DNA from 3 places in the Pengzhenrongella sp. genome. Region 1 is predicted to be linked to each of the others. Evidence: riboswitches for the same ligand, from Rfam matches in the RefSeq annotation. Region 1 holds a riboswitch; each other region holds the start of a gene.
What was found. Region 1 has a riboswitch for S-adenosylmethionine ahead of VIM26_RS00825 (hypothetical protein). Riboswitches for the same ligand answer to the same signal wherever they lie in the genome.
Positions count from the first base shown of each region.

Region 2: linked by a shared signal. The riboswitch ahead of VIM26_RS24075 (aminotransferase class V-fold PLP-dependent enzyme) and the one ahead of VIM26_RS00825 (hypothetical protein) in region 1 are both predicted to bind S-adenosylmethionine.
Region 3: linked by a shared signal. The riboswitch ahead of VIM26_RS19920 (LLM class flavin-dependent oxidoreductase) and the one ahead of VIM26_RS00825 (hypothetical protein) in region 1 are both predicted to bind S-adenosylmethionine.

Region 1 is NZ_DATCNW010000017.1:6,260-11,726, forward strand. Features, by position in the region: gene VIM26_RS00820 (FdhF/YdeP family oxidoreductase) at 1-1,036, shown strand, start outside; SAM riboswitch class IV at 1,289-1,400, shown strand; gene VIM26_RS00825 (hypothetical protein) at 1,446-1,925, shown strand; gene VIM26_RS00830 (hypothetical protein) at 2,102-2,464, opposite strand; gene VIM26_RS00835 (hypothetical protein) at 3,144-3,833, shown strand; gene VIM26_RS00840 (hypothetical protein) at 4,763-4,885, opposite strand; gene VIM26_RS00845 (dihydrofolate reductase family protein) at 5,076-5,467, opposite strand, start outside.
Region 2 is NZ_DATCNW010000418.1:39,145-44,611, reverse strand. Features, by position in the region: gene VIM26_RS24090 (hypothetical protein) at 1-603, shown strand, start outside; gene VIM26_RS24085 (O-succinylhomoserine sulfhydrylase) at 727-1,977, opposite strand; gene VIM26_RS24080 (rhodanese-like domain-containing protein) at 2,043-2,492, opposite strand; SAM riboswitch class I at 2,498-2,599, opposite strand; SAM riboswitch class IV at 2,750-2,862, shown strand; gene VIM26_RS24075 (aminotransferase class V-fold PLP-dependent enzyme) at 2,902-4,278, shown strand; gene VIM26_RS24070 (pentapeptide repeat-containing protein) at 4,557-5,195, opposite strand; gene VIM26_RS24065 (DUF5995 family protein) at 5,341-5,467, opposite strand, start outside.
Region 3 is NZ_DATCNW010000346.1:13,226-18,692, reverse strand. Features, by position in the region: gene VIM26_RS19925 (hypothetical protein) at 1-654, opposite strand, end outside; SAM riboswitch class IV at 835-943, shown strand; gene VIM26_RS19920 (LLM class flavin-dependent oxidoreductase) at 1,281-2,432, shown strand; gene VIM26_RS19915 (hypothetical protein) at 2,444-3,400, shown strand; gene VIM26_RS19910 (hypothetical protein) at 3,469-4,008, opposite strand; gene VIM26_RS19905 (hypothetical protein) at 4,005-4,640, opposite strand; partial or broken gene VIM26_RS19900 (isocitrate lyase/phosphoenolpyruvate mutase family protein) at 4,640-4,768, opposite strand; gene VIM26_RS19895 (CBS domain-containing protein) at 4,934-5,359, shown strand.

The DNA.
Region 1 (5,467 bases):
CGATGCATTGCAGGTGGAGTTCGGGTTCGACCCGCCGCGGGAGCACGGCTGCGACACGGTGGAGTCGATCCGGCGCATGCGGGACGGTGGTGTCAAGGTGCTCGTCGCGCTCGGCGGCAACCTCGTGTCCGCTGTGTCGGACACGACTGTTGCGGAGGCCGCGATCCGCAGCACGCGGCTGAGCGTGCAGATCTCCACCAAGCTCAATCGGTCGCACGCGGTGACCGGTGAACAGGCGTTGATCCTGCCGACGATGGGCCGCACCGAGATCGACGTCCAGGCCAGCGGTCCGCAGTTCGTGACGGTCGAGGACACGGTCTGCGCTGTGCACGCGTCGAGCGGGAGGCTGCAGCCCGCCTCACCGTTGCTGATTTCTGAGGTCGCCATCGTCAGCCGCATGGCCGCCGCGACGCTGGGCGCGAAGGTCGCGGTGGACTGGGCGGCTTTCGAACGCGACTACGACGCCGTCCGCGACCACATCGCGCGAACCGTGCCGGGTCACGAGGACTACAACCGCCGAGTGCGCCAGGAAGGGGGGTTCGTCCTTGCGCACGGGCCGCGCGACGAGCGGAGGTTCCCTACGAAGAGTGGCAAGGCCATGCTCTCCGTCAACGAGCTCGAGACCACTTATGCGCCGCCGGGCCGGCTGCTGCTGCAGACGCTGCGGTCCCACGACCAGTTCAACACGACGATCTACAGCCTCAACGACCGTTATCGCGGGGTCCACAACGGGCGCAGGGTCGTGTTCGTGAACCCGGACGACCTGGCCGAACTGGGCGTCGAGGACGGCGCGTGCGTCGACCTGCACAGCGAGTGGCCCGACGGCGTCGAGCGCGTCGTCGAGCAGTTCCGGGTCGTCTCCTACCCGACGGCACATGGCTGCGCGGCGGCGTACTTCCCGGAAGCGAACGGGCTGGTGCCGCTCGACAGCACGGCCGAGCGCAGCAACACCCCGACGTCGAAAGCCGTGGTCGTGCGGCTGGAGCCGGCCCGCGTGCACACTCTGGCTGCTGGACGCGCGGTCACGTCGCGCTGATCGGGCGCGCCGAGATCTTCAGACGCGACGCTACTGCGCAGGGTGATCCACCCGCCATCGAGCGTGTCGATGTAGCCGGGTGCAAGGCACATGCACCCTCATCTACTCAGGCACGCCCCCTTCGACCAGTCGCGAGGCCCCGGGAGGAGCCGGCGGGCTGCTTCCCAGGGTGTCGCGCCGGGCTGACGGCGCTGAAAGTACCCAGACCTGCTCACTGAAATTCCCCACCCCGCCCGACTACGATCACTTCTAGGTCAAGAGAGGCAGCGCTAAGCCCCTGAGCTAGCTGCCCGGCAACCCGGCTTCGCCTGGGTGCCCCTGAGGGAAGACCCGGCCCAAACGCACGTGTCGGCAAGCGCGGATCACCGGGCGACAGCCGCGGGGTCCCTTGAGTTCGGGGAGTGCCGTCATGTCCAAGAAGATCGATCCGAGGTCGTCGGGTCAGCTGCCCATCCCCGACCTGCACCGTTTGGGCTGCACCGCCTACATTGCCGGGCACAACGTCCACTGGATCCAGGCGCTGCACACGTCGGACAAATCCGAGGTGTCCGCGCAATCGTGGCGCGGACAGCTAGTCACCGTGGACGGTGAGGTGCTAACGGTCCGCAAGCCAGAGGACCACCTCATCCGTTTCCGGAACCACGACCCTGCCCGGCTGGTCGCTGTCCTCGAGCGCACTGGTGTAGACGTGCTCATCAACGACCAGTACGCCATCTTGCGGGTTGGCTCGTTCTGCTTCTCGATCAAGGCCGACAGCGGGGAGCCGCTCGGACCGTGCCCGATCGATCAGCTGCCGCCGAATCTGACAGCTGAGCAGATCGTGGCGCGTGTTCGCACGCACGGTGGCTTCAGCCTCGATCCACGTGATGAAGTTGGTCTCGCGGGCTGATCGAGAACGACGAATGCCATTCTGAACTGGGGCGATGGCACTCACTTAGGGTTCCAACGCACCATTGGGACCCCAAATCGCCCGGGCGGTGACCTTGGCGTAGGACCGGGCTCGCTCAGCACGCTGGGTGCCCAGCCGCGCGGGGCTCATCAACGCGCGGTGCCGCACGTGGTCGTTCATCGCCGCGGCCGCCGAGCGGGCGAGTTCATCTCATACCGGGCGGCGTGCTCACGCAGGTACTCGCGCAGGTAGGGAATGGTGAAGTCCACGTAGCCTCGCCCGGCCGCCTCGATGATCCCGGCATCGATGAGGCGGCTCCGGTACACGCTTGCGTAGTACGCGCTCTCACCCATCCGCTCAGCGACTGTCCCGGTGTGCGAACACCCAGAGTCGTGCGACATCGCCAGCAGGTACGTCCGGTCGACCGCAGACAGGTCGCCCAGCGCGGTCTCGTGCACGGTGCTGCCCAGGCGTTTGCGGGCGGCGGGGATGCCCTGGTGGACAGCATCGAGGTCAACGGGGACGTTCTCGCCCGCCAAGGTCCGATAGGGAGGTGGTTTCGGGTGTCGCATCTGTGACCGGCACGCCGCGGGCAGGCGGGTACGTGCGACGTTGGTCACGGCTGCATGACTACCCGGGCCGGCTCCTGAGTGGCTCGGATCGCGGCTGCCCGTGATCCCGCGGTTGTTGACGCCGCGGGTTCAGCTCTCAGGGCGGCGCCAATCGGGCTGTCTGCCGCGGCGGCAGGGCAAGCCAGGGCCGCCGCGGACGCCATCGGCCTCGCCGCTCGCGACGGCTCCACTGAACCGCACGACAAGGCTCTGCCCAACCCGGCGAGAGAAGTGTCCAGATTTCGGCCGCCGTGAGATGCTCAGCTTCCTCCGTCGTCGACGGGCAGTTCCGATCGGATCGGGCCATAGTGTGTCGAACTGGTCTCGGTCAGCGGGCGCCACAGAGCCCGCTAGGGAGAACTCGATGCACTTGCGTCTACACATTCATCTTGCATCAACTGCCCTCATCGCGTTCGTCGGTGCCTTCACGGCCCCGGCAACGGCTGCGACAAGCCCTCAGGATCCCGTGGTGGTCCCTGGTGATTTGGACGGCGCGAGGGCCTTCAGCTTCGGCGTTGGTTCAGATGGGGTGCTGAACGTCGGAAAGACTCTCAATAGCGTTTGAAATTGATCGCTGTGTTCGCTCCTAATAACGCGGAGGGCCACGATGGCTGAAGACGCTCGCCGAACGCAGGACAATGATGGGCGTCGCCGCGTGGGCCCGGGCGGCAGAAAAGATGTTCGCGATTTTGTCTTGCCATATCGCCATGGTAAATACTGGAACTGGGACCCAGTGAAGCGTCAGTCGGAGACAGCCGCTCATCTGATGGCACGAATGCCCCTGGACACTGAGGCATCTGCAAACGCATGTCTCCAGATGGCCGAATTGGTTGCCAAATCAGCGATCGACCGTGCCGAGGCAGCCGATCATCGGGCGTCGACGATCGCAGGTAGTGTTTCGATTGCTGCCAGTTTCACGCTCAGTGCCGCGGGCCTCCTGCTCGATGAAAGTAAGTGGCCGACTGATTCAAGGCCACGCACACTTTTCGCAATTGTACTCTGCTTGACGACTGGCCTCTTTGTTCTCGCGGCTCTGTACTCTCTTAGAGCGCTCGTTTCAAAGAAGACACGATATTGGAAATGGATCGACCCGAACGACCTCTGGGCTATCTTGGGCGAATCGACAGCAGAAGGGCGTACTGGATTGCGGGCGGCGCGCCTCCTCGATAACTTCGCCTCCAACTGGGAGATCGCGGATCTGAAGAATCGTAATATCGACAATGCGCTTCGGTGTGTATTATGCGCATTGTCGGCACTAACGGGTTTGGCTGTTATTGCGGCCAGCACGGTATGGTGACGCGACGAAGTCGGCTTGGGCCCGCCGCGACTCGCGCAGCGGGCGACCGGTGACCTACGACCTGCAGCGAGGCGCGGCCTCATTCACGATCGACGAATCGGCGACCAGCTCGGCATAGTCGCGCCCCAAGCCTCTCCTCAGATCGCCATGGACCCGCACTCGAGCATCGTCGTGACGCCTCTGATCGGCTGCCGGAGTCGACCTCGTCGAGTCCGAGCCAAAACCCGCCGCGCGCCGAGCAGGTCACGCCCTGCCAGCCGGGCATCCTCGGCATCTTCGGCTCCGCCACCAGCCAGACCATGACGACCTCAACGTGGGCAGCGTGCAAATTTACGCTCAGGAGATGCATTTAGTCACGGGAACGTTCTCACCAGCCAACAGCGGCAGGGTGCAGGTTCTTCGTAGGGGCCTTCACGCGTTTGGTTCGGGTTTGACGGCCCACCACACCCTTCGTCGCGTCAAGGCTCTTTGTCTGCGACCTCGAAGCCCAAGTCGCTCAACGACACACAGCGGTCAAGTGCCGGTCCGCAAGCGACATCGGTCGCGGTAGCCGACGTCACGGACCCATGCCTGGTGGCCCAGATCTCGCGGCGCGCGCCGCCCATCAAGAGCGCCGTCAGCGAGGCGTTCCCGCGGGAACGCCTCGCACCGAGGCCGGTCCGTGTCGCCAAGAGGTGAACGTTTCCGTCTCGCCCTCTGGGATGAAACGTTCCCACGGAGACGCTTCTCGCGCCTCGCCGTGACGACGCCGAGACGACGCCGAGTACGGTCGCTCGGTACGTTCCGGCCCAGCTCACGAGTGGCGGTATGTGCTGCGGAACCTAGGTTCGGATCCCGGCGGGTGGACGTCTGTCAGGTGGTGTTCAGGTGACCCTGCCTGAGTCGAACGGGCGGCCTCTCTTAGCAGGTGAGCGTGATGTCCAGTTGAGCTACATGAGCGTGCTGAGCAACGCGGGCGCCAGGATCGCCAGGATCATGCTCCCAGCGAGCACGCCGCCGACCCACCGGATCATCAGGAGTCGGCGCCTGGCTCGGGCGTGTGTGCTGTTCATGAGGTCTCCGAGTAGTCGAGCGGCTTGCCGCCGGGGATTACGACCCGGGCGACACCCGGGGAGGTGTCCAGGATCTAGTGGCACATCGGGCAATGGGCGTGGTCGGCGAGCAGGACAAGGGTGGCGTCCGCGCTCACCCTGTCATGGAAGCACGGGTGGCTTGACGGGACCTGAACGCTGTCCGTCGCGGTTACGGAAGCCGCGGCGACCGAGCCGCCTCGATGACGCGGTAGTCGAGAATCAGGTGGCTTGTCGGCGAGATCACGCCCCGGATCGGGACGAGGCCGATCGGCGGCAACCCGTCGAGGAGTTTTCGCCCGGTGCCGGCGATCGTCGGCGCGAGCGCGAGCCTGAGATCGTCGACGACGCCTGCGGTCAGCAGGGCCTGTGCGACCGAGATGCTGGCGTGGACGCCGATGTCGCCTCCGGGTTGGCTCTTCAGGTCTCGCACGAAGTCGACCAGCCCACCGTCGATCGCACTCGCGTTGGCCCACCCGGCGTCGAGCGGCGGGGAGGTCGCTACGTACTTCGGGACCGAGTTGATGAATGTCGCGAACGGCTGAATCTCGCTACCCGGCCAGA
Region 2 (5,467 bases), on a different contig from region 1:
CAGGTGATCGGTCGCGAGCTCGCCGGCATCCTCGCGAAGCAGCGCGCGGCCGCGCAGGCCGTGATCTGCGCCGCCGAGGCCGCCGCCCGACGGCGTGCCGGCGCGTCGCCGTCGGCCCGGGTGGGGACCTCGTCGGTGAGCGCCGCCGCCGCGACCCTGCCGTCCCGCATCGGCTCCTACCGCGGGGAGCAGATCACCAACGCCGCGCAGATCGTCATCGCCTCGATCGACCTCGGGCTCGATTCCCGCGGGCAGGTCATCGCCGTGATGACCGCGATCGGCGAGTCGACCCTGCACAACGTCGACCACGGTGACGCCGTCGGCCCGGACAGCCGCGGGCTGTTCCAGCAGCGCGACAACGGCGCGTGGGGCTCGTACTCGGATCGGATGAATCCGCGGATCGCGGCGACCAGCTTCGGCCGGGCACTGCTGCGGGTGCCGGGCTGGCATGCGATGCCGCCCACCATCGCCGCGCACACCGTTCAGCGCAACGCCGACCCGTACTACTACGCGAAGTACTGGAACGACGCGGTCCTGATCGTCGGCGTGCTGAGCGGCGACCCGGAGCTGGCCAGCAAGCTCCCGTCCAACGGCGGCTGCTAGTAGCTCCTAGCCCGCCAAGCACAAGACCCCCGCTGACGTCCGAGCGTTGACGTCCTATAGGACGTCAACGCTCGGACGTCAGCGGTGATTGAGGCGCTGGTGAAGACGGCGGTTTGGGGGCGCTCAGGCGGTGGGGGCTGCGGACCCCAGCGCGCGGCGCAGGTCGTCGATCAGATCCAGCGGGTCCTCGAGCCCGACCGAGAGCCGCACCGTCGTCTCCGCGATCCCGACCGCAGCCCGTCCCTCCACCCCGAGCTTGCGGTGGGTGGTCGTCCCGGGGTGGGTGACCATGGACTTCGCGTCGCCGAGGTTGTTCGAGATGTCGATCACCTCGAGCCGGTCCAGGAACGCGAAGGTGGCCTTCTTCGCGACCTCCGCCGTCGCGCCGTCGGGCACGGCGAGGTCGAGGGTGACCACGGTCCCGCCGCCGGACATCTGCTTGCGCGCCAGGTCGTGCTGCGGGTGGGAGGGCAGGAACGGGTACCGCACGCTCGCGATGCCGGGCTGCGCCTCGAGCCAGGTCGCGATCTGCAGAGCGGCGGCGGTCTGGGCGCGGACCCGCAGCGACATCGTCTCCAGGCCCTTGAGCAGCACCCACGCGTTGAACGCGCTGAGCGACGGCCCGGTGTTGCGCAGGAACAGCTGGACCGGCCCGTCGATGAACTCGCGTGAGCCGAGGATCGCGCCGCCGAGCACGCGGCCCTGGCCGTCGATGTGCTTGGTCGCGGAGTAGACGACGACGTCGGCCCCCTGCGTGAGCGGCAGCTGCAGCACGGGCGTCGCGAACACGTTGTCGAGCACGACGACGGCGCCGGCCGCGTGCGCGAGCGCGCTGACCCGCTCGACGTCGACCAGGTCCTGCATCGGGTTCGACGGGGTCTCGAAGAACACCACGGTCGCGGGGGTCGCGAGGGCGGCCTCCCACTGCTCGGGCACGTGCGCGTCCACGTAGTCGGTGTGCACGCCCCACTTCGCGAGGATCTCGTTGAAGATCACCAGGCTCGAGCCGAACAGGGCGCGCGCCGCGACGATCCGGTCGCCGGACTTCACCAGCGCCGCGAGGGTGGTGAACACCGCCGACATGCCGGTCGCCGTCGCGCAGCACGCCTCGGCGCCCTCGAGCAGGCGCAGGCGCTCTTCGAACGTCGAGACGGTCGGGTTGCCGTAGCGGGAGTACACGAACCGGTCGTTCTGGCCGGCGAACGCGGCCTCGGCGTCGGCCGCGCGGTCGTAGACGAAGCCGGTGGTGAGGAACAGCGCCTCGGAGGTCTCCGCGAACGGCGTGCGGACGTGTCCGCCGCGCACCGCGAGGGTGTCCGGGCGCAGGCGGTCCACGGGGAGGGAACCGTCGTCCCAGGCGGCCGGACCGGGCACGCGGTCCGGGCCGTTGCCGGGGAAGGCGTCCGGGGCGGTCCCGTCGCCGGGCACGCGGTCGGCGCTCACGCCTGGCTCCATGGGAGGCCGGCTGCTCGCCAGCCGGTCGCGCCGCGGTGTCCGGCGCGGTCGACGCCGCCCTCGAAACCCTCGAGCACGTTGTACGCCGGGCCGAGCCCGGCCGCGGTGGCCGCCTGTGCCGCGGCGATGGACCGCACGCCGGAGCGGCACAGGAAGACGACCGGGCGACCGTCGCCTGCGGCCAGTCCGGCCGCGGCGAGCTGGTCCAGGAATCGGGGGTTCTGCGCGCCGCTCGGGTAGCCGATCCACTCGACAAGCGCGGGCGCCCGGCCGAGCGAGCCGACGTCGGGCACCCCGACGTAGCGCCACTCGGCGGCGGTGCGCACGTCGACCAGGACGGCGCGCTCGTCGCCCTCGAGCAACTCCCACGCCTGTGCAGGAGTGAGGTCACCCGCGTAGGTCGTGGGTTTGGCAGGGTCGGTCGTTGTGCTCATATGCGCCTCCATCGTCCTGGCGGTAGCACCCTCGCCCGCCGCCCGGAGGCTTTGGGGGGTTGCTGCGGCGTCAACGAGCCAGATCTCTCGGCCGCTCTGGATGGTGCTCCGGATGCTACGTCCCCAGCCCGGTCGAGTCCAAGCGCCGAACGGGTGCCGTCCGACCAGTGAGACATTTCCGACCATTTACTAGACATTTGGCGATCGGGGGCCGACCGGGTTGACAGTCCTGCGGGGCGTGGTCGATTCTCTTCACAGGTCATGAGTGCCAGCAGATAGCCCCGGCTTGCTGGCCGGCAACCCTCCTCCGCGGCGGGGTGCCCCGGGTGACGACCTGGCCTTGGCCAATCGGCCCGGGCAAGCGCGGGGCCTCACGACGTGGTCCCGATGGACCTACCGGAGGCATTTCATGTCTGTGATCACCGAGAGCGCGACCTGCGCGCCCACCCGCACCGACGCCCGCTCGACCGGGCCCGGCGCGCTGCTGCCCGTCGTCGGCGCGGCGACCCGCGTGCCGCTGATCGACGGCAGCACGCGCACCTACGCGAACCTCGACTCCGCGGCGAGTGCCCCCGCGCTCGAGGCCGTCGCGGCCCGGGTCACCGAGGTGCTGCCGCTGTACGCGAGCGTGCACCGCGGCGCCGGGTACCTGTCCCAGGTGTCGACCGCGCTGTACGAGGCGTCGCGGCACACCATCGAGCGGTTCGTCGGAGCGCGCGAGGACGACCTCGCGATCATCACGCGCAACACGACCGACGCGCTGAACCTGCTCGCCGGCTGCGTGCCGCCCGGCGGCAAGGTCCTCGTGCTCGACGTCGAGCACCACGCGAACCTGCTGCCCTGGCAGCGCCTGAACGCGACCGTGCTGCCCTTCGAGGACACCGTCGCCGGGACGCTCGAGGCGCTCGCGCGCGAGCTCGCCACGACGTCATACGCGCTGGTCGCGACCACGGGCGCGTCGAACGTGACCGGCGAGGCACTGCCGATCGACGACGTCGTGCGGCTCGCGCACGACGCCGGCGCGCGCGTCGTGGTCGACGGCGCCCAGCTGGTGCCGCACCGCGGCTTCTCGCTCGCCGAGACCGGCGCGGACTACGTCGCGTTCTCCGGGCACAAGACGTACGCGCCGTTCGGCGCGGGCGCCCTGGTCGGCCGGCGCGACTGGCTCGACGAGGGCACCCCGTACCTCGCGGGCGGCGGCGCCGTGAAGCACGTGCGGGTCGACCGGACGCTGTGGACGACGGCGCCCGCGCGGCACGAGGCCGGCTCGCCCAACGTGATCGGCGCGATCGCGCTGGCCGAGGCGTGCGAGACGCTCGCCGCCCTGCCCGACGGCGCGCTGGAGGCCCATGAGCGCGAGCTGCGCCTGCTGCTCGTCGGCGGCCTCGTGGCGATCGACGGCGTCGAGGTCGTGCGGATCTGGGCGGACTCCGTCGAGCCGATCGGCGTGGTGACGTTCAACGTCGCCGGGCACGACCCGGGCCTCGTCGCGGCCTACCTCGCGGCCGAGCACGGGATCGGCGTGCGGGACGGCAAGTTCTGCGCGCACCCGTTGCTGGCCCGGTTGGGCGTGCCCGCCGGTGCGGTGCGCGCGAGCATCGGCGTCGGGACGGATGCCGAGACGGTCGACCGCCTGCTGGTCGGGGTCCGCGCCTACCTCGCCGACGGCCCGACGGCGACCTACGAGGTCGTCGACGGCTGCTGGACCGTCCAGAACGACCCCCGCCCGCTGCTCGAGCTGCACGGCCTGTCGGCGCTGGCCGGCACCGCCGCCGCCTGCGCCTGACGGTCCGGGCGCGAGTCGCCCCGGCCGCGAGTTCGCTTGTTTGATGCGAGTTCGCCGTTCGAAACCGGCGAACTCGCACCAATATGGCGAACTCACCGATCACACCCGGAAGCACCCCAGAGTTGTCAGACCCAACGCGGGCCAGGGACCGCGCAGCGTCTGACAACTCCGGACTCGCCGCTTTGCACTCGCCCGCGCCCGAACCCCTCCGCCGAGAGTGGAGTAACCGCCTTGTTTTGACGTTTCAAACGGGCGGTTAGTCCACTCTCGGCGGAGTCTTACTCGCGGACGGTGAGGCCCAGGTGGGTTGCCAGGGGGCCGGACATCTCGATCAGCTGGTCCGGGGTGATGATCGCGCCGCGCAGGCTGCCCAGGCCGCGCAGACCGGCGAGGTCCGCGCCGCGCAGGTCGAACCGGTCCAGGGTCGCCCGCGTGACGTCGAGGTTGCCGACCCGGCAGCCCGCGAGGGTGACGCGGGTCAGGCGCGCGCCGCCCAGGTCGAGCTCGCCGATCTGGCAGTCCTCGATCACGACGTCGGTCAGGTCGGCGTCGCGCAGGTTGACGAAGTCGAGCTTCCCGCCGGAGATCCGCACCCGGGTGAGCTGCGCCGAGTACGCGGTCACCGCGCCGAGCCGGCAGCCGGAGACTGCGACGTCGCGCCAGGTCGTCTCGATGGCCTCGAGCGTATGCGCCCGCACCTCCTCCAGCACCGTGTCGGCGATCTGCGCGTGGTTCAGCGCCGCGTCGTCGAGCACGCAGCCGGCGAATCGGCAGTCCAGGAACCGTGCGTTCTCGGCGCTCTGGCCGGAGAGGTCCAGGTCGCGCAACTCGAGGCCGTCGAAGTCGCCGTCGGGCTCGAGGTCCCCGGTGTACAGGGTCAGCTCGGGCAGGTTCACGTCTCCGATGCGTCGTCTCACGCCTGAGACCCTGCCATGCCCGACGGCGTCCGGCCGCGCGGCCGGGTGATCTTTTTGATCGTGAAGATGGTGCGGGCTTACCTCAACGGACGGCCCGGGGGCAGCGCATCGGGAGCCGATTCAGCCCCTTGAAGGCAACGAGTAGTCAGACGACGACGAGGAGACCTCGGCTGGCCATCGCCACGGTGCGGGCCAGCGCGTTGGTCAGCAGATCCGAGGCCGGTGCGAAGCCGCGGACGTCCCACAGTGCCTGGGCCGTCTGCCACGCCACC
Region 3 (5,467 bases), on a different contig from region 1:
GACGACCCGGTCCTTGACCGCGGTCAGTCGGGCCCGGTTGTTCCGGTCCACGGCGCTGATCCGTTCGGCCTCGGCCACGGCCTCGGTCTGGATGCGCAGCGCAGTGGCGACGACCTCGTAGTCGCGGACGAAGTCCGCGGAGCTCTTCGCGCCCACCACGACGCTCATGCTCGTGGCGGCCGTCTCGCCCTTGTAAGCCTGCCGAGCCAGCTGCCCGACGGCGAGGTCGGCTTTCGCCCCGCGCGAATCATCGGCGCCGATCGTCGAGCTGATCGCCGCCTCCTGGGCTTTCGCGTCCTTGAGCCGCGCGGCGTCCAGGATCGCCTCGCGCTGGGCGCCTTCGAGCTCGGCCTTCGCCGCTGCGAGCTCCGCCCGTGCGACCGGCAGGCGCACCTGGGTGGCCCGCAGGTCGCGCGACGCATGCGCGAGGGCGGTCGTCAGCCCCGCGATCGACGCCGCGATCGCGTCCGCGGCATGCGCTGCGTGGGCCGCCCTGGCCTCCGCGGCCCGGCGCGCCGGGCCGTAGTCGTCGGCGGACGCCGGGCCGGCGAGCGTGATCAGCATGGCGAGCACCACGAGCCCGGCGGTGAGCGAGGATCCGACGGTGGCTACGGCCGAGCGGCCAAGTGATCGCGCCGCGCGTGGCTTGGTCATCGGCTCGAACCTTCCGCTCGCTTCACGTCGTGGTCACGCTGCTGGGTAGATGGGGTCGAGCGGCCGATCCTGCCATACCCAACCTGAGCCGCCGCTGAGGACCCGGAGTTCCCACATCGTGGGCACATTCAGGTATTCATTGACTCGGGCCACCCCCGGGCCTAACGTCCCGACCACTGCAGTCAAGAGCGCCAGCAGATAGCCCCGGCTCGCTGGCCGGCAACCCACTTCTCGCAAGAGCGCTGTGGGTGCTTCTTGACTCGGCCCCGCAAGGGGCAACGCGCGAGGTCGACCAGGTGTCGACGAAGGAGACCGACCATGGCACGGACAACGAGGCGCGACCTGCCGTCGCGCACCGCGTGGTCCTTGCCGTGCCCAGCCACGGGCGCGCTGCTGCGCTCGTGTCTGTGTCCGTGTTGTTGAACCGGTGACCGCAGGCCGCGCAGGCCGCCGCCGCTCTCCCCTTCAGGGCTCTGCCCGCTCTGCCCTCGCACGCCGATCCCGGCCCGCGAGCGCCGGACGGCTGTGCGACGCCCTCCCGCCCCGACGCGCGAACCCGAGCCGCGGAGCCCGTACCGCCCGCTGCGCTCACGCGCCCCGCCTTGCCCTGCGAAAGCGATGACCCCATGCCGAAGGCCTCCCCGTCCCGTCCGCTGCACCTCGGTGTCGACCTGTCCGACGCCGGCGCCCATCCGGCGGTCGGGCGCACCCAGGGCACCAGCGGCCAGCGCCCCTTCGACCCCGAGCGCCTCGCCGCCCTCGTGGCGACCGCGCAGCGCGGCGTGCTCGACTTCGTGCTGTTCGACGACGCGTTCTCGCTCCAGCCCCGCAACGGGACCCGTCCAGGTCGCCTCGATGCGGCGCTGATCTCGGCCCGGGTGGCACCGCCGTCGTCCGGCATCGGCATCGTCGCGACGATCGACACGATCCACACCGAGCCGTTCCACGTCTCCAAGGCGATCGCGACGATCGACACCGTCAGCCGGGGCCGCGCCGCCTGGCAGGTGGGCGTCTCGACGTCCGAGGCGGAGGCGGGCCACTTCGGACGGCGACCCGCCGCAGGGGAGGCCGCGGCCCTCGCCGAGGCCGACGAGGCGATCGAGGCAGTCACCCGGCTGTGGGACAGCTGGGAGGACGACGCCGAGATCCGCGACGTCCCCTCCGGGCGGTTCGTGGACCGCGGGAAGCTGCACTACGTCGACTTCGACGGGGTGCACTTCGCCGTCAAGGGACCGTCCACCGCGCCGCGTCCGCCGCAGGGCCAGCCGCTCGTCGTCGTGCGGGCCGGCTCCGAGCCGGAGCTCCGGCTCGCGGGGCGGCGCGCCGACGTCGTCCGGATCCGCGCGACCGACCTGGACGTCGCCGGTCAGGCCGCCGCAGACGTCCGCCGGGAGGCCGCGCGGTGGGGACGCGATCCCGCCGAGCTGCGGATCCTGCTCGACGTCTACGCCATCATCGGGCCCGACCCCGCGGCGTCGGCCGAGCGTCGCTCGCTGCTCGAGAACCTCGACGGCGCGTCCGTGGACACCGGCTCGCTCGTGCACGTCGGGACGCCCGAGGATCTGGCGCGGGTGCTGCGCGAGGGTGTCGCCGCCGGCGCCGTCGACGGGTACACGGTGCGCCCGGCCTCGCTCGAGACCGACCTGCACGGCCTGGTGGACGGCGTGATCCCGTTCCTCCAGCATGCCGGCGCGTTCCGGCGCGCGTACCCGGGCGCGACGCTGCGCGACACGCTGGGCTTACCCCGCCCCGCGAACCGCTACGCGGCGATCGCCTGAGGACCGCGGCGATGACCACGAGCACCTCGCGCCCGCGCAAGCAGATCCACCTCGGCGCCCACTTCCCGGGCGTCAACGACACGACCGTCTGGAGCGACCCCCGCTCGGCCAGCCGGATCGAGTTCAGCTCGTTCGAGCACCTCGCGCGGCACGCGGAGGCGGCCAAGCTCGACTTCCTGTTCCTGGCCGAGGGCCTGCGGCTGCGCGAGCACAAGGGCCAGATCTACGACCTGGACGTCGTCGGGCGTCCCGACACGCTGCCCCTGCTCGCGGCTGTCGCCGCGAGCCCCCTGCTCGCCGCGGAGCAGTTCGGCACCATCGCAGCGCTGCACCGCGGGCGCGTCGACCTGGGCGTGGGCCGCGCGTGGACGCCGCCGTCGGCCCCGCCCGACGACGGCGCCCCGCTCCCCGGACCGGCTCCACACGATCCGGGCGCGCTCCGCGTCCCCGCCGCACCACCCGGCCTGGGCTCCGACCCGGCTCGACTTGAGCGGCTCAAGGCCCAACAACGGGTCATCGGCGCCGCGCGCTCGCCGGCCTCGCTGCGCGCGGAGCTCGAGCAGATCCTCGCGCTGCGCTCCGGCGAGCTCGTGGACGACACCGGCTACACCAGCCCGGCCGTCGAGGGTGCGGACTTCGAGCTCTGGGTGCTCGCCTCCTCCGGGGGCGAGAGCGCGCGGACGGCGGCCGAGCTCGGGCTGCCGCTCGCGGCGAACTACTACGTCAGCCCTGCGACAGTGCTCGAGACCGTCGCCGCCTACCGGCGCTCGTTCCGGCCCGGCGTCCTCGATCAGCCGTACGTGATCGTGTCGGCCGCCACCGGCGCGGACGAGCTGATCGTGACGAGCATCGCGCACGACCCCCGGGACGCGCTGCGTTCGTTCGAGCTCCTCGCGCAGGTGTGGTTCGACGTGGTCCCGGTCGGACGAGACCTCGATCGCGCACCCGCGGTCGCGTTCTCGCATTAGCACCGGCACCCCGTCGCGCGGACCGCCTCCCACGGCGGTCGACCTTCAACGCGTGGTCGACCGGCCCTTCAACGGCGCCGGACGAGGCGCAGCCATCGCCCAGAGCGCCTCGGCCTCGTCACGAAGGAAGCTGCGTCCCCGGGCACGGTAGCCGCGTCCTCGGGCGCGATGGCGGTGGGCGGCGGAAGCTGGATGCCGGCGTGGAAGGCCACGGCCCGGCGCGTGGCCTGGCCGAGAGCGTCGGTTGCGAGCAGTTCGCGGATGCGTTCGCGCTGCTCATCCGACAGGACGGCGTACGTGGTCGCGGCGCTGGTCCCGAGCCAGTTCCGGATGCCTTCGAGCCCACGGAACGCTAGTCGGGCGTCGGCGTCCGCTCTCGCTCGCAGGTCGGCCTCGACGCGGTCCCAGCTGCCGGCGCCTCGGCTCAGCAACCAGGCTGCCTGCCTGCTCCATCGCTGCGCGGAGGTCCAGGCGACTTCCGCGGTTGCCTGCGGGGCCCGGAGGCGGACGAGGGCCCGCGCGGCCGCGGCGCTCACGCGAGGGCTCGAGTCCAACAGGACCGGTTCGAGCGCGACCAGGGCCTCTTCTCGGGCTGCGCAAGCGCTCACCCCGGTGACGGCGGCGGCTCGGACTCGAGCGCTGCGGTGACGCAGCCGCGCGGTGAATGCTGCGAGGTCCTGGGTTCCCCCGTCGCGGCGAGACCGTCCAAGCATGCAGCCAGAGTGCGCGCCGGAGTGGTGGGCAGGTCGAGCTGCCTCCGGTACCAGTCGGCTGCATCGATGCCTCGACCTTGGACCCGCCCGCGCGCTGCCGCACGCACGCGGGGGGCTCGGTCGGCGAGCATCCGCACCAGGTCATCGTCGCTGCGCTGCGCTTCGTCGCGGACTTGGGGAACGTGGTCGAGCGAGCGGACGGCGATCGCGATCGCCGCTATGCGGGCGTCCCTCTTGGCGAGCATCCGAACGGCTCGCTGTCGGATTCGCCCGTCCGCGTGGAGGCTGGTGACCGCCGCTACGAACCCGGTGGGCTCGGCGGCCGAGGTACCCAGCCACCGTCGAGTGCCGCCCACCGGAGTCCCGTCGGTGTAGGAGAAGGTGCGCGCGGCTGCGTCGAGCAGCAGCCACGACCTGCCATCGAGCTGCTCAAGGAGATTCGCTCCGGCAATCCAGGAGTCGATCTTCCCGTCGGTCGCGGCAAGGGCCAGCTCCCTGGCGAGGTCTCGCGCCTCGGGCCACGTCATCACGGCTCCATCATCCCGGTTCGGGTGTTGAGCGGGGCCGGGATGGCTGCGGCCAGCCGCCGGATCGTGTCCTCCTCGACGACACCGGGCACGAAGACGCAGTCGGCCTCTGCCTCGACGTATCGGACCGCCCGCGTGAGGCGGCGGCCCGGCCAGCCTTCTCAGATGCGCCGTGGGGCTTTCGCCGCGACGGTTCAGTGACGGCCGACCGCGCACACATGTGGCGTACCGTCACACCAGAAGTCCGCGACGACGCCGGCTCGCGGCACGTGAGTGATGGAGGTCCTTCGACCATGCGAATTACCGAGGTGCTGCGGCGCAAGGGCGAGTCGGTCGTCACCATCTTCCCGGAGCAGACCGTCCGCGAGCTGGTCGCTGTCCTGGGTGAGTACCGCATCGGCGCGCTCGTGGTCTCACGGGACGGTCTGCACATCGACGGCATCGTCAGCGAGCGGGACGTCGTCCGGCGGCTGAACGAGGACTCGAACGTCCTCGACCTGACGGTGTCCGCGATCATGACCGCCAACGTGCACACCTGCGGGCCCGAGGACAGCGTGGAGGATCTGATGGCGGCCATGACCGAACTCCGCATCCGGCACGTGCCGGTTGTCGTGGACGGCCATCTGGTGGGGATCGTGAGCATCGGCGACTTGATCAAGCACCGGCTCACCGAGCTCCAGGCGGAGCGCGACCAGCTCACGGCCTACATCACCGGGTGAGCGGCGAGCCGGGTACCCGATTCCTTCAGGCCCCCGGCCATCGCGACGCGTGCTTCGACACTGCCCTGCTCGGCAGCAGGTAGGCGCCGGGCCGCGGAGACCAGGCGC